DNA from 4 places in the Hymenobacter baengnokdamensis genome. Region 3 is predicted to be linked to each of the others. Evidence: riboswitches for the same ligand, from Rfam matches in the RefSeq annotation. Region 3 holds a riboswitch; each other region holds the start of a gene.
What was found. A riboswitch is a leader RNA that binds a small molecule or an ion and turns the genes downstream of it on or off. The one in region 3 is predicted to bind S-adenosylmethionine.
Positions count from the first base shown of each region.

Region 1: linked by a shared signal. The riboswitch ahead of metH (methionine synthase) and the one ahead of F6X24_RS05995 (ATP-grasp domain-containing protein) in region 3 are both predicted to bind S-adenosylmethionine.
Region 2: linked by a shared signal. The riboswitch ahead of F6X24_RS15320 (amino acid permease) and the one ahead of F6X24_RS05995 (ATP-grasp domain-containing protein) in region 3 are both predicted to bind S-adenosylmethionine.
Region 4: linked by a shared signal. The riboswitch ahead of F6X24_RS10355 (homoserine dehydrogenase) and the one ahead of F6X24_RS05995 (ATP-grasp domain-containing protein) in region 3 are both predicted to bind S-adenosylmethionine.

Region 1 covers NZ_CP044285.1:1,317,194-1,322,808, forward strand. The annotation lists gene F6X24_RS05615 (OmpP1/FadL family transporter) at 1-1,050, shown strand, start outside; gene F6X24_RS05620 (SGNH/GDSL hydrolase family protein) at 1,070-2,485, shown strand; SAM riboswitch class I at 2,844-2,952, shown strand; gene metH (methionine synthase) at 3,029-5,615, shown strand, end outside.
Region 2 covers NZ_CP044285.1:3,572,849-3,578,463, reverse strand. The annotation lists gene F6X24_RS15335 (DegT/DnrJ/EryC1/StrS family aminotransferase) at 1-245, shown strand, start outside; gene F6X24_RS15330 (Gfo/Idh/MocA family protein) at 255-1,280, shown strand; gene F6X24_RS15325 (DUF6056 family protein) at 1,285-2,766, shown strand; SAM riboswitch class I at 2,819-2,930, shown strand; gene F6X24_RS15320 (amino acid permease) at 3,163-4,614, shown strand; gene F6X24_RS15315 (TIGR03643 family protein) at 4,710-4,985, shown strand; gene kaiC (circadian clock protein KaiC) at 5,305-5,615, shown strand, end outside.
Region 3 covers NZ_CP044285.1:1,419,359-1,424,973, reverse strand. The annotation lists rRNA gene F6X24_RS06005 (23S ribosomal RNA) at 1-2,482, shown strand, start outside; rRNA gene rrf (5S ribosomal RNA) at 2,570-2,681, shown strand; SAM riboswitch class I at 3,081-3,190, shown strand; gene F6X24_RS05995 (ATP-grasp domain-containing protein) at 3,478-4,479, shown strand; gene F6X24_RS05990 (LLM class flavin-dependent oxidoreductase) at 4,482-5,507, shown strand.
Region 4 covers NZ_CP044285.1:2,429,847-2,435,461, reverse strand. The annotation lists gene F6X24_RS10360 (T9SS type A sorting domain-containing protein) at 1-1,421, shown strand, start outside; gene F6X24_RS10355 (homoserine dehydrogenase) at 1,694-2,911, opposite strand; SAM riboswitch class I at 3,054-3,172, opposite strand; gene F6X24_RS10350 ((2Fe-2S)-binding protein) at 3,464-4,051, shown strand; gene F6X24_RS10345 (FAD binding domain-containing protein) at 4,065-5,090, shown strand; gene F6X24_RS10340 (xanthine dehydrogenase family protein molybdopterin-binding subunit) at 5,087-5,615, shown strand, end outside.

The DNA of each region.
Region 1 (5,615 bases), 100 kb from region 3:
CCGCGCATCTCCTTTCGGCCCGATGCGGCCGACCAGGGGCAGCGTAATTTGCAGAATACCAATGTATTCCCCTTTAGCGGCTTCATCGGCTTCGGCCCGAAGGAAGGCAAATGGCGCCTTGGGGCCGGCGTGTACACGCCTTTTGGCAGCGAGGTGCATTACCAGCCGGGCTGGGAAGGGCGCTATGCGCTCACCGACATCAACCTGCGCTCGGTATTTGTGCAGGCTACGGCGGCCTATGCCATCACGCCTCAGGTGAGCGTGGGCGCGGGCCTCGTGATGCTGGCTATGGGCAGCGTAGACCTGCAGCGTGATATACCCCTGCAGGCGCAGGGCAGCACGACGCCGGCGCACGCGCAGCTCACCGGCAATGCCGACCACAAGCTGGGCTATAATGCCGGCATTCTGTTTAAGCCATCGGAAAAGCTAAGCCTGGGCATCAGCTACCGCTCGGCTATTGATGCGCACGTGGGCAGCGGCGACATTACACTGACCAACCTGCCGGCCTCGGCCCGCAGCAACTTCTCGGCAACCAGCTTCGACGTGACGCTGCCCCTGCCCGATGTATATAGCGTAGGCCTGGGTATCCGCCCCAACGATAAGCTGACGCTGGCTTTCGACGCCAACCTCGTGGGCTGGAGCCGCTACCAGTCGCTCGACTTTACGTACGCCGGCGGGGTGCTGGGAGGAGCCGCTACTTCTTCTTCCAAGCGCGAGTACCAGGACGCCCTGGCTTTCCGGGTGGGAGCGCAGTACAAGATTACCGACAACTTTACAGTGCGGGCCGGTACCTTCTACGACATGAGCTGCGTGCGGGACGGCTTCGTAACGCCCGAAACGCCCGATGCCGACCGCCTGGGCCTGACTGCCGGCTTCACGTACGCCTTCGGTCAGCGCTTTGGCCTCGATGCCTCCTTCCTGTTCGAAGACTTTATGAAGCGCAGCCAGACGCAGGATGACCTCATCAGCAATGGTACGACCGACCGCGTGGCCGGCACCTACAAAACGACCATCAGCGTGCCCGGCGTAGGGCTGTACATGAAATTCTAATCCTGTCATTTTCCTACCCATGACGACTTTATTCCCTCTGCATAAAACTGCCCGGCCGGCGCTGGCGCTACTAGGCCTGGGCCTGGGTCTGGCCGGCTGCCAGTCTAACCTGGACGCAACTGCCCCGGCTGCTTCGGCCGGCCCGCTCGACTTCACGAGCTACGTAGCAATCGGCAACTCGCTCACCTCGGGCTACAGCGACGGTGGCCTCTACAACGAAGTGCAGGCCGTTTCTTACCCGGCTTTGCTGGCTCAGCAGTTTGGCACTACCGGCAAGGGCCCGGCCAACTTCGTGCAGCCCGCCTTTTCGAGCGCCAAAAAAGATGGCTCGGGCTACATTAAGCTGCAAGTGGTAAATGGCGCGCTGGCTCCGGTGGTGCCGTCGGCTGCCAATAGCTACTTAGGTGAGCAAGTAGCTTACACGGGGGCTAACCCTACCTTCCCGTCTGAGCTGGAAGCCTATACCGGCAACCAGCCCGACAACCTGGGAGTGCCCGGTATTTCGGTGCTAAGCGCCAGTGCCAAAGCCTCTACGGTGCCCCTGATAGCCGGGGCTGCTCAGGCCTACGGCACCCTCAATAACTTTTACCAGCGCCTGCTGCCGCCGGCCGACCGGGGCAGCAAGGACTACGTGACGTACATCGGGCAGAAAAATCCGACTTTTTTCACCTGCTGGCTGGGTAATAACGACGTGCTTACCTACGCCACCAATGGCGGCGTGGTAGACCCGGCCAACCCGTTCAGCAACATGACCGATACCACCAGCTTCGGGCGGGGCTACCGCGATATTCTCTCTACCATTACCAAAGCTGGTACGGTGAAGGGTGCGGTGGCGAATATCCCGAACGTGACGAATATTCCGTATTTCACCACGGTGCCGGTTGCCACAGTAATTGCCGGTATCAAGGCCAACCCGGCCCTGCCCAATGCAGCGGGCGCCAGCCTGTACATCACCACGGGCACCGGCACCGTGCGTGAGGCTACCTCGGCCGACCTGTTGACGCTGCCGGCCCAGTCCGTTATTGGTACGCCCAGCACCACTAACCCTTTCCCAGTGGGCGTGGGTTATTCGGCTACGCAGGCCAACCCCCTGCCCAGCAAGTATGTGCTCGATGCTACGGAAGCTGCCGCAGTAGTAGCGCGCACGGCGCAGCTCAACACGATTATTGCTAAAACTGCCCTGCGCTTTAAAGTGCCGGTTGTAGATATGAGCACGTTCTTTACCAGTATTGCCACGCGGGGTATTACGACCAATGCCGTAAACAACTCGGCTGCCTTCGTGACCGGCAACCTTTTCTCCCTCGATGGGGTGCACCCCACGCCCCGCGGCTACGCCGTAGTGGCCAACGAGTGGATTCGGGTAATTAACAATTACTACGGCTCAACTATCCCGAGCCTGGACCCCAACATTTACCGGGGCGTGCTGCTGCCCTAAGTTGTAGCTCCGGTATTGAAGCTGACTGAAAAGCGCCTCCCGAACTGGAGGCGCTTTTTTTAGGGTTGGTAGCTGCTTGGTAGCTTTCCGGTAGCGCGGACTTTTAGTCCGCGAGTTAAAGCAAATCAGGGAGCAATATATAGCCGGGTGCAGCGTCTGGGCGTTGTTGAAAGCGCAGCTCTGGTCGTTCAACGCCGAGACGCAAGGATGCGTCTCTACAGGGCCCTACTTTGCTGTGGGAGGCTTGGGGTACTCGCGGACTGAAAGCCCGCGCTACTGCCCGGCCATGCACGGAGGCCGAAACCGCGCTGGACTACGATAGTCGGCATTTCGCGCCGCGTGCTTATCTTCGTAGTCGCTGCTATCCAGAAAGACCGAGGGACCAGGCCCGATGACGTCTTGGCAACCTACCCCGAGTAGGTGCCAACTCCTGTTCGGCCAGTCACTTAGGCCGGAGAAGATATCAGCCGGAACCTGCGCCGCCCGGCGCGGCTTTCTTTCTGGATAGGAGCTGCTTGCACCTGTTTTGCTTTCAGAAAGAATATGTCCGCCGCTGCCGCTGTTGCCCCAGACTCTACCGCTGTTTCTCCGCTGCCTGCGCTTATGCGCCAGCGCCTGCTCGTGCTGGATGGTGCCATGGGCACCATGATTCAGCGCTACCCGCTCGAAGAAGAAGACTTTCGGGGTGCCCGCTTTGCCGACCATCCGCGCCCGCTGCGCGGCAACAACGACCTGCTGAGCCTGACGCGGCCCGACATTATCCGGGCCATTCATGCCGAATATTTTGAGGCCGGGGCCGATATGGTCGAAACCAACACCTTCTCGGGCACTACCATTGCGCAGGCCGACTACGGCCTGGAGCACATAGTATATGAGCTGAACTACGAGTCGGCGCGCCTGGCCCGCGAGGTGGCCGACGAGTTTACGGCCCGCACACCGGGGCAGCCGCGCTTCGTGGCCGGCGCCATCGGCCCTACCAACCGCACCGCCTCGCTCTCGCCCGATGTGAATCGCCCCGGCTTCCGGGCCGTGACGTTTGACGAGCTGGCTACCGCCTACCTGGAGCAGGCGCGCGGCCTTGTGGAAGGCGGCGTCGATGCGCTGCTCATCGAAACCATCTTCGATACGCTCAACGCCAAGGCCGCGCTCTTCGCGGTGCAGCAGTTTTTCAACGAGGGCGGCCGGGTGGTGCCGGTTATGATTTCGGGCACCATCACCGATGCCTCGGGCCGCACCCTGAGCGGCCAAACGGTGGAGGCTTTTTGGCACAGCATCAAGCACTTGCCTTTGCTGAGCGTGGGCCTCAACTGTGCGCTTGGCGCCGACCAGCTGAAGGGGTACGTGCGCGAGCTGGCCCGCCTGGCCGACGTGCCCGTGTCGGCCTACCCCAACGCGGGCCTGCCCAATGCCTTCGGCGGCTACGACGAGAGCGCCCAGGAATTTGCGGCGCTGGTCGAGGACTACCTCAGGGAAGGCCTGCTCAACGTGGTGGGCGGCTGCTGCGGCACCACGCCCCAGCACATTGCCGAGCTGAAAAAGCTGGCCGCTAAGTACCCGGCGCGGACGGTGGCCTCCGAAAGTGTTGAAGTGTCGGTGGATGGCCTCGTGGATGGGGCGACGCTCAATCCGCATACGTCGCTTAGCCTCGCCGGCCTCGAACCCTTCAACATCACGCCCGAGAGCCTGTTTGTCAACATCGGCGAGCGCTGCAACGTGACGGGCTCGCGGGCGTTTGCGCGGCTCATTCGGGCGGGCGACTACGAGGCGGCGCTGGCCGTGGCCCGCGACCAGGTAGAAAACGGTGCGCAGGTGCTCGACATCAACATGGACGAGGGCATGCTCGACTCGGAGGCCGTGATGACGACCTTCCTGCACCTCATCGCCTCGGAGCCCGACATTGCCCGCCTGCCCATCATGATTGACTCCTCGAAGTGGAGCGTGATTGAGGCCGGGCTGAAGTGCGTGCAGGGCAAGAGTATAGTAAATTCCATATCTTTGAAAGAGGGCGAGGAGCGCTTTCGGCACCACGCCCGGCTGGTGCGCCAGTACGGCGCGGCCGTGGTGGTGATGGCCTTCGACGAAAACGGCCAGGCCGACAGCTACGAGCGGCGCATTGAAATCTGCCAGCGCTCGTATGATATTCTGACCCAGGAAGTAGGCTTCCCGGCCGGGGATATCATCTTCGACCCGAACATCCTGACCGTGGGCACGGGCCTGGAAGAGCACCGCAACTACGCGCTCGACTTTATCGCGGCGGTGAAGTGGATAAAGGCGAACCTGCCCGGCGTGCGCACCAGCGGCGGTGTGAGTAATATCTCCTTCTCGTACCGCGGCAACGACGTGGTGCGCGAGGCCATGCACGCGGCCTTCCTCTACCACGCCATCCGGGCGGGGCTCGATATGGGCATCGTGAACGCCGGCCAGCTGGCGGTGTACGACGAGATTCCGAAAGACTTGCTGGAGCTGTGCGAAGACGTGCTGCTCAACCGTCGGCCCGATGCCACCGAGCGCCTCGTGGACTTTGCCGAAACGGTGAAGCAGAAAGGCAAAGTAGAAGTGGTGGCCGATGCTTGGCGCAGCCTGCCCGTGGCCGAGCGCCTGCAGCACGCCCTGGTGCGCGGCATCACCGAGTTTATCGACCAGGACACCGAGGAGGTGCGCCAGCAGCTGGCCCGCCCGCTCGATGTGATTGAGGGCCCGCTGATGGCCGGCATGAACGTGGTCGGCGACCTGTTCGGAGCCGGCAAGATGTTTTTGCCGCAGGTGGTGAAATCGGCCCGCGTGATGAAAAAAGCCGTGGCCTACCTCGAGCCCTACCTGCTGGCCGACAAGCGCGGCCAGGAGCGCCAGACGGCCGGTAAAATCCTGCTGGCCACCGTGAAAGGCGACGTGCATGACATCGGTAAGAACATCGTGGGCGTGGTGCTGGCCTGCAACAACTTCGACATCGTGGACCTGGGCGTGATGGTGCCGCTGGAGCGCATTCTGGACGAAGCCCAGAAGCAGGGGGCCGACATTATCGGCCTGAGCGGCCTCATCACGCCCTCGCTCGATGAGATGGTGTACGTGGCCCGCGAGATGGAAAAGCGCCGGCTGCAAGTGCCGCTGCTCATCGGCGGGGCCACGACCT
Region 2 (5,615 bases), 2.2 Mb from region 3:
CTGGAGCCGACCGCCGCGACGCTCTGCAAGTGCATCTGCAACAGCGCAGTATAGCTAGTGCGGTTTATTACCCATTACCGGTGCATCAGCAGCCAGCTTATACTTATTTGTACTATAAGCTGGGTCAGTTTCCGGTGGCGGAGAACTTATGCGGGCAGGCTTTGTCGCTGCCCGTGCATCCGTGCCTGACGCTGAATCAGCAGGAATACATTATTGCCAGCCTGCATACATTCTTTGATGTTTGATTCAGTCTTGTGAGCGACTACCTATCTCCCGTACGCTTCGTTATCTGCGGCGTGGGCCACATCGGCCGGCGGCACGCAGCTTTAGTAGCGCGCCATGACGGAGCGGTGCTAGCGGCCCTCATAGACGTGCGCGAGGACTTGCGCGCCGGTCTGGCGGCCGAATTCCCCGGCGTACCATTCTACTCTTCACTCCAAGAATACCTGCAAAGCGGACCCGCCGCCGACGTGCTCACCGTAGCTACGCCCAATGGCCTGCACGCCCCGCAAGCCATTGCCGCCCTCCGGCACGGCCTGCACGTCGTTGTTGAAAAACCCATTGCGCTCCATAAAACGGACGCCGAAAGTATTGTGCATACGGCTTTGCAAACCGGCCGCCTGGTGTTTGGGGTGATGCAAAACCGCTACTCGCCGCCCGCCGCCTGGCTCAAGCAGGTGGTAGGAGAGGGCCGGCTGGGTCAGGTGTTTCTGGTGCAGCTCAACTGCTTCTGGAACCGTGATGCCCGCTATTATCAGGCCGGCGGCTGGAAGGGCACGCAGGCGCTCGATGGAGGCACGCTTTTCACGCAGTTCAGTCACTTCGTAGATTTGCTTTATTGGGTGTTTGGTGATATTACCAACATTTCGGCCCGCTTCCGCGACTTCACGCACCAGGGAATTACCGAGTTTGAGGACAGCGGCCTGGTCACCTTCGACCTTGTGCGCGGCGGCAGCGGCACGCTCAGCTACAGCACCGCCGTGTGGGACCGCAATCTGGAAAGCTCCCTGACGGTGGTAGCCGAGCGCGGGGCGCTGAGAATCGGCGGCCAGTATATGGATAAAGTTGACTATTGCCACTTGCAAGGGTACGCCATGCCCGCGCTGCCGCCGACCAATCCATCCAACGACTATGGCCCGTACCAGGGCTCGGCGGCCAACCACGTGCAGGTGATTGAAAACGTGGTCGCTACCGTGCAAAAGCGCAGCTTTGCCACCACCAACGCGCTCGAAGGCCTGAAAGTGGTGGAAATAATCGAGCGGATTTACGCCCTGCGTTGAAAGAATGTCTATTGCCCAGACTCCTCAAGCTGCTAGTTGGCGCCGGCTGCTGCGCCGCGTGTGGCCCTGGCGGCGCTGGCTGCTGGGTGGGCTGCTGGCCTTATTACTACTGCCTTATGTGGCGCTGTGCCTGTATAGCCAGCCTTATTGGGACGACTACGACTACGCGGCGCTGGCGCGGCGCGTGGGGCAGTGGCCCGCCCAGCGCTACCTGTATATGCATTTCACGGGCCGCTATTTCACCCTGCTGCTCACGCGGCTTAATCCGCTTGCGTATGGCTGGCTGCCTGGGTTTAAGTGGTTGTCTTTGGGCTGGCTGGGTGCTACGCTTGTGGTGCAGGCCCTGGCGCTGCGGGTGTTGGCGCGGCAGCGCCTGAGTTGGCGCGCGGCGGCCGGCTGGTCGGGGGCGCTGGTATTGGCGCAGCTCTACGTGATGCCCAGCCCATACGGGGCATTCTACTGGTTTTCGAGTGCCGTAGTGTATCAGGTGCCGGTTATTCTGGCGATGCTGTTTCCGGTGGCGGCCCTGCAGGCAGGGCGTGCGCCGCATTTCGCCGGGCGGGCCGCCTGGTACGCCGTGGCCGCGCTGGCCCTGCTGGGCATGGTAGGGAGTAACGAGCTGGCGTTGCTGCTGGCGGCCTGGTTTCTGGGCTGGTGCTGCTGGCTTAGCTACCGCCGCGCCAGCTACCCGGCCCTTCGCCGCTGGCTGGGGCTGGCGGCCGTGGCGCTGGCGGGCGCGCTGGTAGTGGTGCTGGCCCCCGGCAATGCTATTCGCTTACAGCACGAAAACCCCGGCCTGGCTATTCCGCTCTACAAGGTTGCCGGCCGGGCTCTGGCCCAAACACTGCTTTTCCTCACCGAGCCCCGGCAACTCACGGCGCTGCTGGTACTGCCCGTATTGCTGGCCCAACCGGCATATCGCTACCGGCACCTGCGCCCCGCCGGCCTGCGGCTGTCGGCAGGTCAGGGCGTGCTGTTTGTGCTCGGGGGGCTAGGGCTGCAAATGCTGTTTCTGAGCTTCACGGCCTGGGGCTACCCGGCCGCTCGCACGCTTAATTTTTTGTGGTTTAGTTTGTTGGCCAGCTGGCTGTTGGTAGGGTGGGCCACGCTGCCGGCCGAAGGGCCGCGCCGGCCTGGCCCGCTGCTGCGCCGCCTGCGGCTCCCGGTGCTGCTCTATGCGGCGCTGCTGGCGGGCGGCGGTACCGAGCGTGCGGCCTGGCGCGAATTACTCGAAAATGCCCCCGCCTGGCAGCGCCAGCAAGCGGCGCGCACGGCGGCTATCGAAGCGGCAAAGCAGGCCGGTGCCCGCGAGGTGAGCGTGGAGCCGTTACGCGGCATTCATCCCCAGAATGTGCTCATTATCGGTGAAACGCTCAGCCCGGATGCCCGCGCCCGCTACAACCAGGACGCCGCCCGGTGGTACGGCCTCGACTCCCTGCGGCTCAGCCGGCCGGGCCTAGAGCCAGCCAATGTGAACCTGCATTAGCCAAACTTGTAGCTACCTTTGCCCTGTCAAGTCTGGCTTACGGCCCTGCTTGTTTTTATACCGAGGCGCTGAGAGATAGGCTCTGCGACGCGCCGGCAACCCCCGCCCCGTGGCGGAACGGTGCCAACCGAACGGCGGCCAAACTATGGTCGCCCCTATAAAAGCCCGTGGCCTTTTCTGTTTTGCGTTCTGGTTCCTGCTGCTCAACTTTTGGCGTATCGCTGTGCGCTGCCCGGCCCATCACAGGCGGTTGTTGTTGTTGAGTAGTGTAAGCGTAAGCTTGTCAAAAAGCCGGTTTTAACTTTTTAGTGGGTTGACTACGACCGGCCGGGCGCGACTGCGTTGCGGCGGGCGGGTCTGTTTAAACGCAAAATATAGATTTTGCGCTATGTTATGATGCTGAAAAAATCTCTGGAGCTGCTGCGGCAGGAAGCCGCCGAATCGGGCACGGGTACGCTGAAGCGCAGTCTGAACGGCGTGAGCCTCATTGCCCTGGGTATCGGGGTTATTATCGGAGCGGGGCTGTTTTCGCTCACCGGCATTGCGGCGGCCAACAACGCGGGGCCGGCCGTTACGCTTTCCTTTATCGTGGCGGCCGTGGGCTGCGCCTTCTCGGCGCTGTGCTACGCCGAGTTTGCCGCGCTGGTGCCCGTGGCGGGCTCGGCCTACACCTATTCCTACGCCACGATGGGCGAATTATTTGCCTGGATTATCGGCTGGGACCTCGTGCTCGAATACTCGGTGGGGGCCGCCACGGTCGCCATCAGCTGGTCGCAATACCTGCTCAAGTTTCTGGGGAAATACGGCCTGCACCTGCCTGCCCAGCTGGTGCTGTCGCCCTTCGAAACGGCTACCCTGGCCAACGGCTCGGTGGTGCACGGCTACGCCAACTTTCCGGCCATGTTTATCGTGCTGGCTATCACGGCTATCGTGGTGCGCGGCACCAAGGGCTCGGCGTGGTTTAATGCGCTGGTAGTGGCGCTGAAGGTGGCGGTGGTGCTGGTTTTTATCGCTTTAGGCTGGAAATACATTGACCCCGCCAACTACCATCCCTACATCCCGGCCAACACCGGCAAGTTTGGCGAGTTTGGTCTGAGCGGCATCTTGCGCGGGGCCGGGGTTATCTTCTTCGTGTTCATTGGGTTCGACATCGTAGCCACCATGGCGCAGGAAACGAAAAATCCGCAGCGCAATATGCCCATCGGCATTATCGGCTCGCTGCTGGTGTGTACCGTCCTGTTTGTGCTGTTCGGACACGTACTCACGGGCCTGGCCAATTACACCGAATTTAAAAACAGCGCCGCGCCCGTGGCCATCGCCATCGACAAAACCCCCTACGCCTGGCTGACTTCAGCCGTGATTCTGGCCATTCTGGTGGGCTACACGTCGGTAATTCTGGTTGATTTGCTGGGGCAGTCGCGGGTATTTTTCTCCATGTCGAAAGATGGGCTGCTGCCGCCCGTCTTCTCGCGGGTGCATCCCACGTTTCGCACGCCCATGCATTCAAGTCTGCTCTTAGGCTTGTTTATCAGCTTGTTTGCGGGCTTTGTTCCTATCTCAGTGGTGGGTGAGATGACGAGTATCGGCACGCTGCTGGCCTTCGTAATGGTGTGCCTGGGCGTCATCATCATGCGCCGCACCAACCCCGATGCCCCGCGCAGCTTCCGCACGCCGTGGGTGCCGCTGGTGCCCCTTCTGGGCATCGCCACCTGCGTGCTCATGATGGTGTCATTACCCTGGGAAACCTGGCTGCGACTAATTGTGTGGCTGGCAATTGGATTGGCCATCTACTACGGCTACGGCCGCAAGCATAGCAAATTGCGCCGGCAAGCCGCCCACAACGAGTAGCCGGCCGCTATTCCGTAAACACTTTTCGGCCTCCCGCGCTTATAAAGAAGCCGCTTCGGTAACTTACCGGAGCGGCTTTTTTGCTACCTATAAAAATGCCGCTGACAGCGCCGCATATCGACCGCATTATTGAGATGGCGTGGGAAGACCGCACGCCTTTTGAGGCAATAGCCGCGCAGTTTGGCCTCGGCGAAGGGGAAGTAATCCGGCTAATGCGCCGGGAGCTGAAGCCGGCTTCCTGGCGTTTGTGGCGGGCCCGCGTGCAAGGCCGGGCAACTAAGCACCGGGCTAAGAGCCTGGTCGATGATGCGCGCTTTAAGTCAAATCTGCAGCGGGTAATTTCGAAAAATAAAATTTCGAAGCGCCCGTAATGGCATGACAGTCAGGCAAGCCCCTCGGTTTCTAAAAAAATAACCTGATTTATAGTAGGTTAAGGTAAGAGGGGGCATGTTTTTTGCCAGAGCGCCAGCATAGCTGCTACTGGTATTTAGTCGGGGTTTTCTCGCCGTGATACGGCCCGGTATTCCATTCTGCTCTCAGGCAGTTAAAAGTCAGGTAGTGTGGCGGCTGGGTTTGCAGCTGACTACCAGCTGCGGCTAGCTGCTGCCCTCGTTCGCTTGGGTGTTTACAAGGCTTCCCCAGTTCGGGCGCAGGTCTATTTATCCTTTTCCGCAGCATCGCGGCCGTTTTATGAGCATCAAAAAACTTCTGACCGGCATCACGGCCTTCGACCACATTTCGGCCGGTGGCCTGCCCTACGGCCGCACCACGCTTATTTCGGGTAGCTCGGGCTGCGGCAAAACGCTATTCGGGGCGCAATTCCTGGCCATGGGTATTCAACTTTTCAACCAGGCGGGGGTATTTGTCACATTCGAAGAGCAGGTCGAGGATATTCGTATCAACCTGCGCACGCTCAACTGGGACATCGACGGGTGGGAGCGCGACGGCAAATGGGTATTTGTCGATGCCTCGCAGAAGGATGACGATACGATGCTGGTGGG
Region 3 (5,615 bases):
GTCTGAATCCAGCGGCACCATCCGCTAAGGCTACATACTCCTGAGACACCGATAGTGAACCAGTACCGTGAGGGAAAGGTGAAAAGAACCGCGGATAGCGGAGTGAAAAGAACCTGAAACCGTGTGCTTACAAGCAGTTAGAGGACTTTTGTAGTCTGATAGCGTGCCTTTTGCATAATGAGCCTACGAGTTACTCCTCCCTGGCAAGGTTAAGCGCTTGAAGGCGCGCAGCCGCAGCGAAAGCGAGTCTGAACAGGGCGCGTAGTCAGGGGGGGTAGACGCGAAACCTAGTGAGCTACCCTTGAGCAGGATGAAGGAGCGGTAACACGCTGTGGAGGTCCGAACCAGTTTCCGTTGAAAAGGATTTGGATGACTTGAGGGTAGGGGTGAAAGGCCAATCAAACTAGGAAATAGCTCGTACTCCCCGAAATGTATTGAGGTACAGCGTCGTGGTTAGGTTTGTTGGAGGTAGAGCTACCAATAGGACTAGGGGGTGTCAGAGCCTACCGAATCCTGATGAACTCCGAATGCCAGCAAATTCATACACGGCAGTGAGGCCTGGGGTGCTAAGGTCCCCGGCCGAGAGGGAAAGAACCCAGACCCGCCGCTAAGGTCCCTAAGTTCTAGCTAAGTTGAACAAAGGAGGTCCAGTTGCTTTGACAGCCAGGAGGTTGGCTTGGAAGCAGCCATTCCTTTAAAGAGTGCGTAACAGCTCACTGGTCGAGCGACCGGGCATCGATAATACGCGGGCATCAAGCTAGGCACCGAAGCGCGGGATTTACACTTTGTGTAAGTGGTAGGGGAGCATTCTGGTTGCGGAGAAGCCGTCCTGTCAGGGCATGGTGGAGCGTCCAGAAAAGCACATGTAGGCATGAGTAACGATAAAATAGGTGCGAAACCTATTCGCCGATAGACTAAGGTTTCCAATTCAACGCTAATCGGAATTGGGTTAGGCGGGACCTAAGGGAGAGCCGAGAGGTGTACCCGATGGCAAGCCAGTTGATATTCTGGCCCCCGGACTAGGAAGTGATGCAGGGACGCAGGAATGAAAGCAGCGCGAGCGGACGGAAGTGCTCGTTAAAGCCCGTACCTAATGACAGAGTAGTGAAGTACGCTCAGTTAGGGGAAAGGTGATAGTACCACACGGCCTTCGGGCCACGTGGATAGTCTGCCTAAGGACTGCCAAGAAAAGCTGCTAAACGTTGTATCCTAGCTCGGCCCGTACCGCAAACCGACACAGGTAGTCAAGGAGAGTATCCTGAGGCGCTCGAGTGAATCACGGCCAAGGAACTCGGCAAAATGGTCCTGTAACTTCGGGAGAAGGGACGCTTCCTCTAGTAATAGAGAAGCCGCAGTGAAAAGACCCAAGCGACTGTTTAACAAAAACACATGGCTTTGCTAACGCGTAAGCGGACGTATAAGGCCTGACACCTGCCCGGTGCTGGAAGGTTAAGAGGGGAGCTTAGTCGCAAGGCGAAGGCTTGAATCGAAGCCCCAGTAAACGGCGGCCGTAACTATAACGGTCCTAAGGTAGCGAAATTCCTTGTCGGGTAAGTTCCGACCTGCACGAATGGTGTAACGATTTGGGTGCTGTCTCAGCCGTGAGCTCGGTGAAATTGTAGTCTCGGTGAAGATGCCGAGTACCCGCCACGGGACGGAAAGACCCCGTGCACCTTTACTATAGGTTGCCATTGGTGATGGGTTCAGTATGTGTAGCATAGGCGGGAGGCGTCGAAGCGGGGGCGCTAGCTCTCGTGGAGCCAACGTTGAAATACCGCCCTTACTGTGCCTGTTGCCTAACTCTAGGTTTCTTAGAGAACAGTGGCTGCTGGGTAGTTTGACTGGGGTGGTCGCCTCCAAAAGAGTATCGGAGGCTTTCAAAGGTCCGCTCAGTACGCTTGGTAACCGTACGTAGAGCGCAATAGTAGAAGCGGGCTTGACTGTGAGACTGACTAGTCGAGCAGGGTCGAAAGACGGATATAGTGATCCGGTGGTTCCGCATGGAAGGGCCATCGCTCAAAGGATAAAAGGTACGCCGGGGATAACAGGCTGATCTCCCCCAAGAGCTCATATCGACGGGGAGGTTTGGCACCTCGATGTCGGCTCGTCACGTCCTGGGGCTGGAGAAGGTCCCAAGGGTTCGGCTGTTCGCCGATTAAAGTGGCACGCGAGCTGGGTTCAGAACGTCGTGAGACAGTTCGGTCCCTATCTGTGGTGGGCGTTGGATGATTGAGAGGACCTGACTTTAGTACGAGAGGACCGAGTTGGACCAGCCGCTGGTGCGCCGGTTGTCCCGCCAGGGGCAGCGCCGGGTAGCTACGCTGGGAGCAGATAAGCGCTGAAAGCATCTAAGTGCGAAACTCACCTCCAGATGAGTCATCCCAATGAAAGGTTCGTGGTAGACGACCACGTCAATAGGCCGCAGGTGTAAAGCTGGAAACAGCACAGCTGAGCGGTACTAAGGAACCGAGAACTTACGCTTGGCCCACTCAGTCTTTCTACTTCTTTCTCTTTTCCCTTATGTCAACGGTATTGCTGCCTGTCCCTGAACCCGACAGGCAACGCCAGCAATGGTGGCTTTAGCCCGGGTGTTCACCTCTTCCCATTCCGAACAGAGTCGTTAAGCCCCGGTGCGCCTATGGTACTGCCTTCACCGGTGGGAGAGTCGGTCGCCGCCAACTTTATAACCCAAGCCCTGCTTACCCCGCTTTCCCCAGCGCGTAAGCAGGGCTTTTGCGTGTGTACCCTTTACTACAGCCCGCCCTGGCTACTCCCTACTATTGACGCTAAGGTTGGAATTTGAGGCCTGAATATAGTATAGCGGAAGTGGAGTAGCTGCTGTTGAAGCGGGCTGCCTGCCCTATACATTCACTATGGCTTTGCCCAGCAAGTGAGGCGGGCGAAATGGCCCATATGGAACCGTCGGATACGTAGAGGGCCGATGACAACTATACAGAGAGGCCAGCCACGCGGCCTATAGCCACGCGCTTTCTGCCAGCTACACGGCCTGCTGCCATAGAGCGCTTATGAATGCGCGTTCGTACCTTTGCTGCATCAATTCCTTTTGTCAGAAAGGATTGTTTTTATAACGAGGCGCGGAGAGACAGGCTCGATGAAACGCCGGCAACCTTGGCTTGTGCCAAACGGTGCCAACCGAAGGCTGGCGCACTACGCGCCGGCAGTATAAAAACAACACGCCGTGCGCTCCCTTCTCCCCTACCCCGCCCCGCTTCGCAACTTAGCCCGCCACTCGTGGGGCTGTTGTAGCTGTGGCTATTAAGCAGGCTACGCGACACTGCCGGCCGCCGACTGGTTAAACTGTCGGCACCTTACTCAGACGGATTAATCGCATAATATATTAAATTTAATATATTATAGCTCCGAACCTGGACCTTCCCGGGGCTGTTGCTGCCGTAACCCCGCGCGTGCGCGGCCTATTGGGCTTTTGCTTTGTTCCCTCTCACTTTTTTCTTGGTTATGTCGCTTACTTCCAAGCCGATTGGCATTTATTATGAGCACCCCGAGTGGTTTAAGCCACTGTTTGCGGAGCTGGACCGCCGGGGGTTGCCCTACGAAAAGATTGACGCTGCCCATCATCTGTTTGACCCTACGGAAGCCGAAAGCCCTTACGCGCTCGTTGTGAACCGGATGAGCTCATCGGCTTATCTGCGCGGGCACGGGCAGGGTATTTTTCATACCGCAGGCTTCGCCACGCACCTTGAAGGGCTGGGCGTACGCATCATCAACGGCTCGGTAGCTACCAGCATCGAAACCAACAAGGCCAGGCAGCTGGCGCTGTTTCGGTCGCTGGGCTTGAAATACCCTAACTCGCGGGTAGTAAACCACGCCTCCCGGGTACCTGATGCGGCCCGCGAGCTGCGCTTTCCTATTGTGGTGAAGGTAAATATCGGCGGCAGCGGCGCGGGTATCATTCGCTTCGATACTATTGAGGGCGTCGAGGCTGCTGTAGCAGCAGAGCAGATTGACCTGGGTATTGACCAGACGGCCCTGGTGCAGGAATACGTGACGCCCCGGGGCGGCCATATTCACCGCGTAGAAACGCTGGATGGCAAGTTTCTGTACGCCATGAAGGTGTACACCACCGGCGAGAGCTTCAACCTGTGCCCCGCCGAGATATGCCAGATTCCGGAAGCACCGTCGGCTGATTTCTGCCTGACGGAAGCGCCTAAGAAAGGTATTCAGGTAGAAGCCTTTACGCCACCGGCCGAGGTAATTGCTGCGGTGGAGCGCATTGTGGCTGCTGCCAAAATAGACGTGGGCGGCGTAGAGTACCTGATTGATGACCGCACCGGCGACGTGCTGTTTTATGATATCAACGCCCTGTCGAACTTCGTGGCCGACGCCGTGAACGTAGTGGGCTTCGACCCGTACGCCCGTTTCGTGGACTATCTCGAAACGCAAGTACCGGCCGCCCCGGCCGCCGTATCTGCTCACGCTGAAACCGCCCTGGCTGTCTAGTTATGCGTTATGGTTATTGGATGCCCGTGTTTGGCGGGTGGCTGCGCAACGTCGAAGACGAAAACATGCGCGCCGACTGGGACTATGTGAAAACGCTGGCCCAGCGTAGCGAAGAGCTAGGCTACGACCTTTCGCTCATTGCTGAGCTGAATCTCAACGACATAAAGGGCGAAGAGGCCCCATCGCTGGATGCGTGGAGCACGGCGGCGGCCCTGGCGGCCGTTACCAAAAAGATTGAGCTGATGGTGGCCGTGCGGCCAACCTTTCACTCACCGGCTTTACTGGCCAAGCAGGCCGCCAACATCGACCACATCAGCAATGGACGCCTGTCGCTCAATGTTGTGTCGTCGTGGTGGCAGGATGAGGCCAAAAAGTATGGTGTGCACTTTGAGCAGCACGACGACCGCTACGCCCGTACTGCGGAGTGGCTGCACGTGGTAGATAACCTCTGGAAGCAGGACCACTTCACCTTTGAAGGCAAGTTTTATAAGGTGACGGATTCTATTCTTCAGCCCAAGCCGCTGTCGCGGCCGCGGCCGTTTTTGTACGCGGGGGGCGAATCAGAGGCGGCTAAGAATCTGATTGCCAAGCAGTGCGATGGCTACGTGATGCACGGCGACGACCCCGCTGCCATCGGACGGCGCATTCAGGACCTGAGCGAGCGCCGCGAAAAGCTGGGTTTGCCGCGTATGCAATTTGGGGTGGCCGCCTATTCTATCGTGCGAAACACCGAGCAGGAAGTAAAGAAAGAGCTTGACCGCATTACGAACGTGCAGGGCTCGGCGGCAGGCTACAAAAACTACCAGCAGTGGCTGGCCGGCACCCAGCTCGAAAACCAGGTGTCGCTGCAAGACTATTCGGTGTCGAACCGGGGCCTGCGCTCGGGCCTCACCGGCACGCCGGCGCAGGTGGCCGACCGTATCGCGGCTTTTGAGGCGGTAGGCGTCGATTTGTTTTTGCTGCAATGCAGCCCGCAGCTGGAAGAGATGGAGCGCTTTTCAGAAGCTGTCATTCAGGTGCTGGCGTAAGCGGGCCATAACATACAATTTTATATATATTCACAAAGCCTTCGGAACTTCCCTTCCGGGGGCTTTGCTGCTTAACGCAAGGGGTAGCCAGCAACGCCTCCCCTACCG
Region 4 (5,615 bases), 1.0 Mb from region 3:
GCGTAGCCGATAAGCAAAGCAATGTAAAGGGCAACAACGTGATTGTGCGCTTTATGCGCTTCCGCCTCGGCGACCAGTACCAGAACCTGGGCATGGTCAATGGCAGCGGCGACGAAGATGCCTTCGATGCCATCTCGGGCACTACCGGCCTGGTGGTAGACCACTGCACCTTTAGCTGGGGCGATGATGAGTCGTTTACCTGCTACAAGGGCGACAATACTACGCTGCAATGGAACCTCATCAGCGAGGGGCTGAACTACTCATACCACTTCGAAACCGGCGACACGGATTTTGAGCACCACGGCTACGGCGGCATCTGGGGTGGGCGGCACGCCTCCTTTCACCACAACCTGCTGGCGCACATGCAGGGCCGCAACCCCCGTTTCGACGGCTCGCGCAACCTGTCGCCCTACACGGCAGGCCAGGAAAATGCGGAGTTTGTCAACAACGTGATTTACGACTGGGGCAGCTACACCACCAACGGCGGGGAAGGCGGCAATTATAATATAGTGAATAACTATTATAAATACGGCCCCAATACCAACCCCGGCAGTAGCTCGGGCGTGTCGGTGCGCTCGATGATTATCAATCCTTATAAGCAAACCAGCAGCCCGATACTCCCCTACGGCAAGTATTATCTGAGCGGCAACTACGTCGATAACTCGGCTTTCGTAACCAGCCACAACTGGTATGGCGCAGCCATGAGCGGCGGCACCATGGCCGATACTGTGCAGTCGAAGGTGCTGGTGCCGTTTGCTATTGAGAGCTATGCGCTGCCAACTCAAACGGCGGCTGCCGCCTATGCGTCGGTATTGGCGGGCGCGGGCTGCACGCTGCCCACCCGCGACCCGGTGGATACCCGCATTATTCAGGAAGTAAAGGACCGCACGGGTCGTATCATCGACGTGCAGGGCGGCTACCCGCACGGCACAGCCTACGCCAACTCGAAAGGCGCCTGGGATATTCTCAACTGCAATACCCCGGCCCCCGTCGATACCGACCACGATGGTATGCCCGACGCCTACGAAACCGCCAACAGCCTGAACCCCAACGACCCGGCCGACCGCGCATTTATCGCGGCCAACGGCTATACCAACCTCGAAAACTACCTCAATGGCCTGGTAGCCGCCACGGTGCTAAGCACGCACAAAGCCAGCGCCAGCGACCTGCTCCAGGTGTACCCCAACCCTGCGCAGGCCGGGCAGTCTATCACGGTAACGCACCCGGCCCAGTCCGGCGCGGCGGGCAGCTTCACTATCTATAGCTTTGAAGGCCGGCTGGTTGGCACAGTAGTGGCCCAGCCCGGCACCAGCCAGACGCAGCTCGACGTGCGCCAGCTGGCGACCGGCAACTACCTGCTCGTGTACCAGGCCGCGCCGGGCGCTCAGCGCCTGTCGGTGAAGTTTGTGAAGACCGAATAGCAACCCAAGGCTCAACGCTTACCGGAGGGTTCGCCGCTGCTTAGCCAGCCGGCGAACCCTCTTTTTTAGCACCTTCGCAAGCTGGGCAGTCTCATTCGAGTTGTTTAACGCATCTTTCAGGTTAACGTATGAGTGGGCTGCCAGCTTTTGGCCGGCTGTTCGCTCATCGTTCACACCGCTTGTTCAGCCAACGAGCGGACAGCCGGCTAAAAGCCGGCAGCCCGCCGCGCTCAACCTGTACCCTGACTTGCAACCTGCTTTAAACCGGGCTACTATGGCGCCATAGTAGCCCGCAGCGGCCCGGCCAGCCGCACCACGCTCACGCCCGGCCGGCGCAGCCACGCCGCCCGCGCCAGCTGCCCAAGGCCGATAGTGCCTGTTAGGTAGTTGCCGCGCTGCGCCGACCGAAACTGCTCGTGCACGGCCGAGAAGTCGGCTTCGGCAGGCGCATTGGCCTCGTCGAATGTCACCAGCACCTCTACTTCGGCCGCATCGGGCGCGAGGGCGAGGTGGGCGTTCTGCTGAATTTTCTTGTAGCCATAGCGGTAGCCATAGGTAAGGGCCGACAAGTCGCTGAGCACGGCCGAAGCGGTAGGAAAAGCTCCCGCCCCCCGCCCCAGAAAAAACTGCCGGTCGGCAAATGTGCTCTGGGTTATGAGACCGTTGAACTCGTCGTGCACCTGCGCCAGCTCGTGGCCGGGGCGCACCAGCGTGGGCAGCACGCCCGCCGCCAGTCTGCCGCCCGGCAGGCGCCGCGCCTCCGCTACCAGCTTGATTATCAGTCCCTGCTCGCGGGCATAGGCCGTGGCCAGCTCACTGATAGCCGTAATACCCACGGCCAGCAAATCGGCAGGGGCCACCACCAGCCCAAAGGCGTGAGCCAGCAGCAGCACCAGCTTATTGCGGGCATCGAGCCCCTCTACGTCGAGGGCCGGGTTGCTTTCAGCAAAGCCCAGCGCCTGAGCGCGGGCCAGCGCCTCGGCGTAGGGCTGCCGGTCGCGGTGCATAGCCGTGAGAATGTAGTTGGTCGAGCCATTGATAATACCTTCCACCGATTCCAGCAAATCGGTATCATAATATTCCTCCAGGTTGCGGATAACGGGCAGGCTGGCGCAGGCGGCCGCCTCGTAGAGCAAGGGCGTGCCGGTTTGCTGCTGAATGGCAATGAGCTCGGGCAGGTGCTCGGCCAGCATCTTCTTATTGGCCGTGACCACGGCCTTACCCCGCAGCAGCGCCTCTTTTACAATCAGATAGGCTTCGTCGGCGTCGTCTATCAGCTCCACAATTACCGTCAGGGCCGGGTCGCCCAGCAGGTCGTTTTTATCGAAGGTGAACAGCTCGGCGGGCAGCGGGCGCGGCTTGGTGCGGCTCCTGACGGCAATGCGGCCGATGCGGGCGCGCAGGCCGGGCGTGCGGGCCAGCACGGCGTGCAGGCCCTGGCCCACTACGCCAAAGCCGAAAAGCCCAATGTGGAGGTCGGTACGGGTCATGTTTAATATAATATTTTGTGAATATTATTCACGCCTACTCACCCGTCCCTAACGCAAGATATTCCTCACCGGAAGAGCCAAAAAAAGCCCTTCCGACAAGTCAGAAGAGCATGCACCGCCACGGCGGCAACCGGCATCTTATAACTTATCTGCTTCCGAAACCGGCCGGGGCCGGGTTTCGGAACAGGAATTAGCACCTTCGTATCGCTACTGGTTGCTAAGGCATCGTCGGGCCTGTCCCTCCGCCTTTCTTGATAAGGGCTCCGGTGAAGGAGCGTGCCGCAAAGGTAAAGGCGCAGCCCTGACATGGGCAAGTAGGCGGCCCAGCTAAGAAGCCGTAAGCCTCAGCCTGCTAAACCAGCTTAAAAAACAGGTTTTCATAAAAAGCATCAGCTTCTTTTTTTCGCCTTTTCACTTGTAATAAAGCTACCTGCCAGGGTAGTAGCCTCATAGCAGCCAGCCTATTTAGACTTTTTAAAAACATCGCAAACCCATGCTAAGCCGTATTATTTAACTGCTTAAATCGCTCGTTTCATTTAGTCTCAGTAGTACATGAGTTTACCTTTCACCCAACAGCCGCTGGACCGCATACCGCCGGCCGTGGTGCCCGCCGAGGACGTGACGCTGCACGTTAACGGCCAGGACCACACGATTAAAATTGCTCCTTGGACCACCCTGCTTGATGCCCTGCGCGAGTACCTGGACCTCACCGGCACCAAGAAAGGCTGCGACCACGGCCAGTGCGGCGCCTGTACCATTCTCGTTGAAGGCAAGCGTATTAACTCGTGCCTGGCCCTGGCCACCGTGTATCAGGGCGCGGACATTCAGACTATTGAAGGGCTGGGTACCGAGGAAAACCTCTCGCCCTTGCAACAGGCGTTTATCGACCACGACGCCTTTCAGTGCGGCTACTGCACGCCGGGCCAGATTTGCTCGGCCCAAGGTCTTATAAATGAGGGCCGCGCCAAGACTGAAGCCGAGGTGCGCGAGCTGATGAGCGGCAACCTCTGCCGCTGCGGTGCTTACCCAAATATCCTGTCGGCGGTGATGGAAGTGCTGCACGATGGCCGCGTGACGGTGGACAACGGCCGCCTCGTCACGATTCCGGCTCAGCCAACTACCTCCAGCTCAGTCAGCTAATAATCAACGCGCTATGAATAGTTTCACCCTCACCCAAGCCACGGGCGTTGCCGAAGCCGTGCGCGATAAGGCCAGCCACGAAAGCTCGGCCTACCTGGGCGGCGGCACCAACCTCATCGACCTGATGAAGGAAAACGTGAGCCGCCCCACCCACCTCACCAGCTTGCACAAACTGCCGCTGGGCAAAATTGAACAAACCCCCGAAGGTGGCCTGCGCCTGGGCGCCCTCGCCACCAACGCCGAAACGGCCTGGCACCCCGAGGTAGAGGCCCGCTACCCGCTGCTGAGCCAGGCCATTCTGGCCGGGGCCACGCCGCAGCTGCGCAACATGGCCACCGATGGCGGCAACCTGTTGCAGCGCACGCGGTGCTACTATTTCTACGACCTCGCCACGCCCTGCAACAAGCGCGAGCCCGGCACCGGCTGCTCGGCTATTGGCGGCTACAACCGGGTGTGCGGCATTCTGGGCACCAGCGAAAGCTGCATTGCTACCCATCCCAGCGATATGTGCGTGGCCCTGGCCGCCCTCGAAGCCGTGGTGCGGGTAGCCGGCCCGGACGGTGAGCGCACCATCCAGTTTGAGGATTTCCACCGGCTGCCGGGCGATACGCCCGAGCTGGATAACAACCTGAAGCCCGGCGAATTGATTACCGGCATCGACCTGCCGGCCCAGGGATTTGCCAAGAACTTTACCTACCTCAAGCTGCGCGACCGGGCCAGCTATGCTTTCGCGCTGGTGAGCGTGGCGGCGGCGCTGGAGCTGGATGGTAATACCATCAAAGAAGCCCGGCTAGCCCTGGGCGGCGTGGCCCACAAGCCCTGGCGCGACAAGGAAGCCGAAGCCATGCTGAAAGGCCAGCCCGCCACGGCCGACACCTTCCGCAAGGTGGCCGCCAAGGTAGTAGAAGAGGCCAAAGGCTACGGCTCCAACACCTTCAAAATCGAGCTGGCTAAGCGCGCCATCGTGCGGGCGCTCAAGCAGGCCACCGAAATGGACTATTCGCAGAATGACAACGCTTTCCAGAATTCAAACCCATGAGCCAGACTATTGCCACCCCGCCCACTGTGCGCCTGGGTACCGACTATATTGGCAAGCCCACCAGCCGCTTTGAGGGCAAGGCCAAAGTGACCGGCGCGGCCAAATACGCTGCCGAGTACAACGTGCCCGACCAATGGTATGGCTACGTGGTGAGCAGCCCCATTACCAAGGGCAAAATCACTAGAATTGACAGCGCGCCCGTGCTGGCTATCCCTGGCGTGAAGCAGATTTTTTCGCACGAGAATGTGCCGTCGCTGGCGTGGTTCGACCGCAGCTATAAGGACGATGTGGCGCCCGGCGGCTCGCCCTTCCGGCCGCTGCACGAGCCTGAAATCCTCTTTAATATGCAGCCGGTGGCGCTGGTAGTGGCCGAGACGTTTGAGTTGGCCCGCTACGCGGCTTCGGTGCTGCGCATTGAGTATGAGGCCGTAGCCCACGACACCGACCTCGAAACGAAGCGCACCCAAGGCTTTCCGGCACCCAAAGGCAAGGATGGCTTTGTGCCGCCGCCCAAGCCGAAGGGCG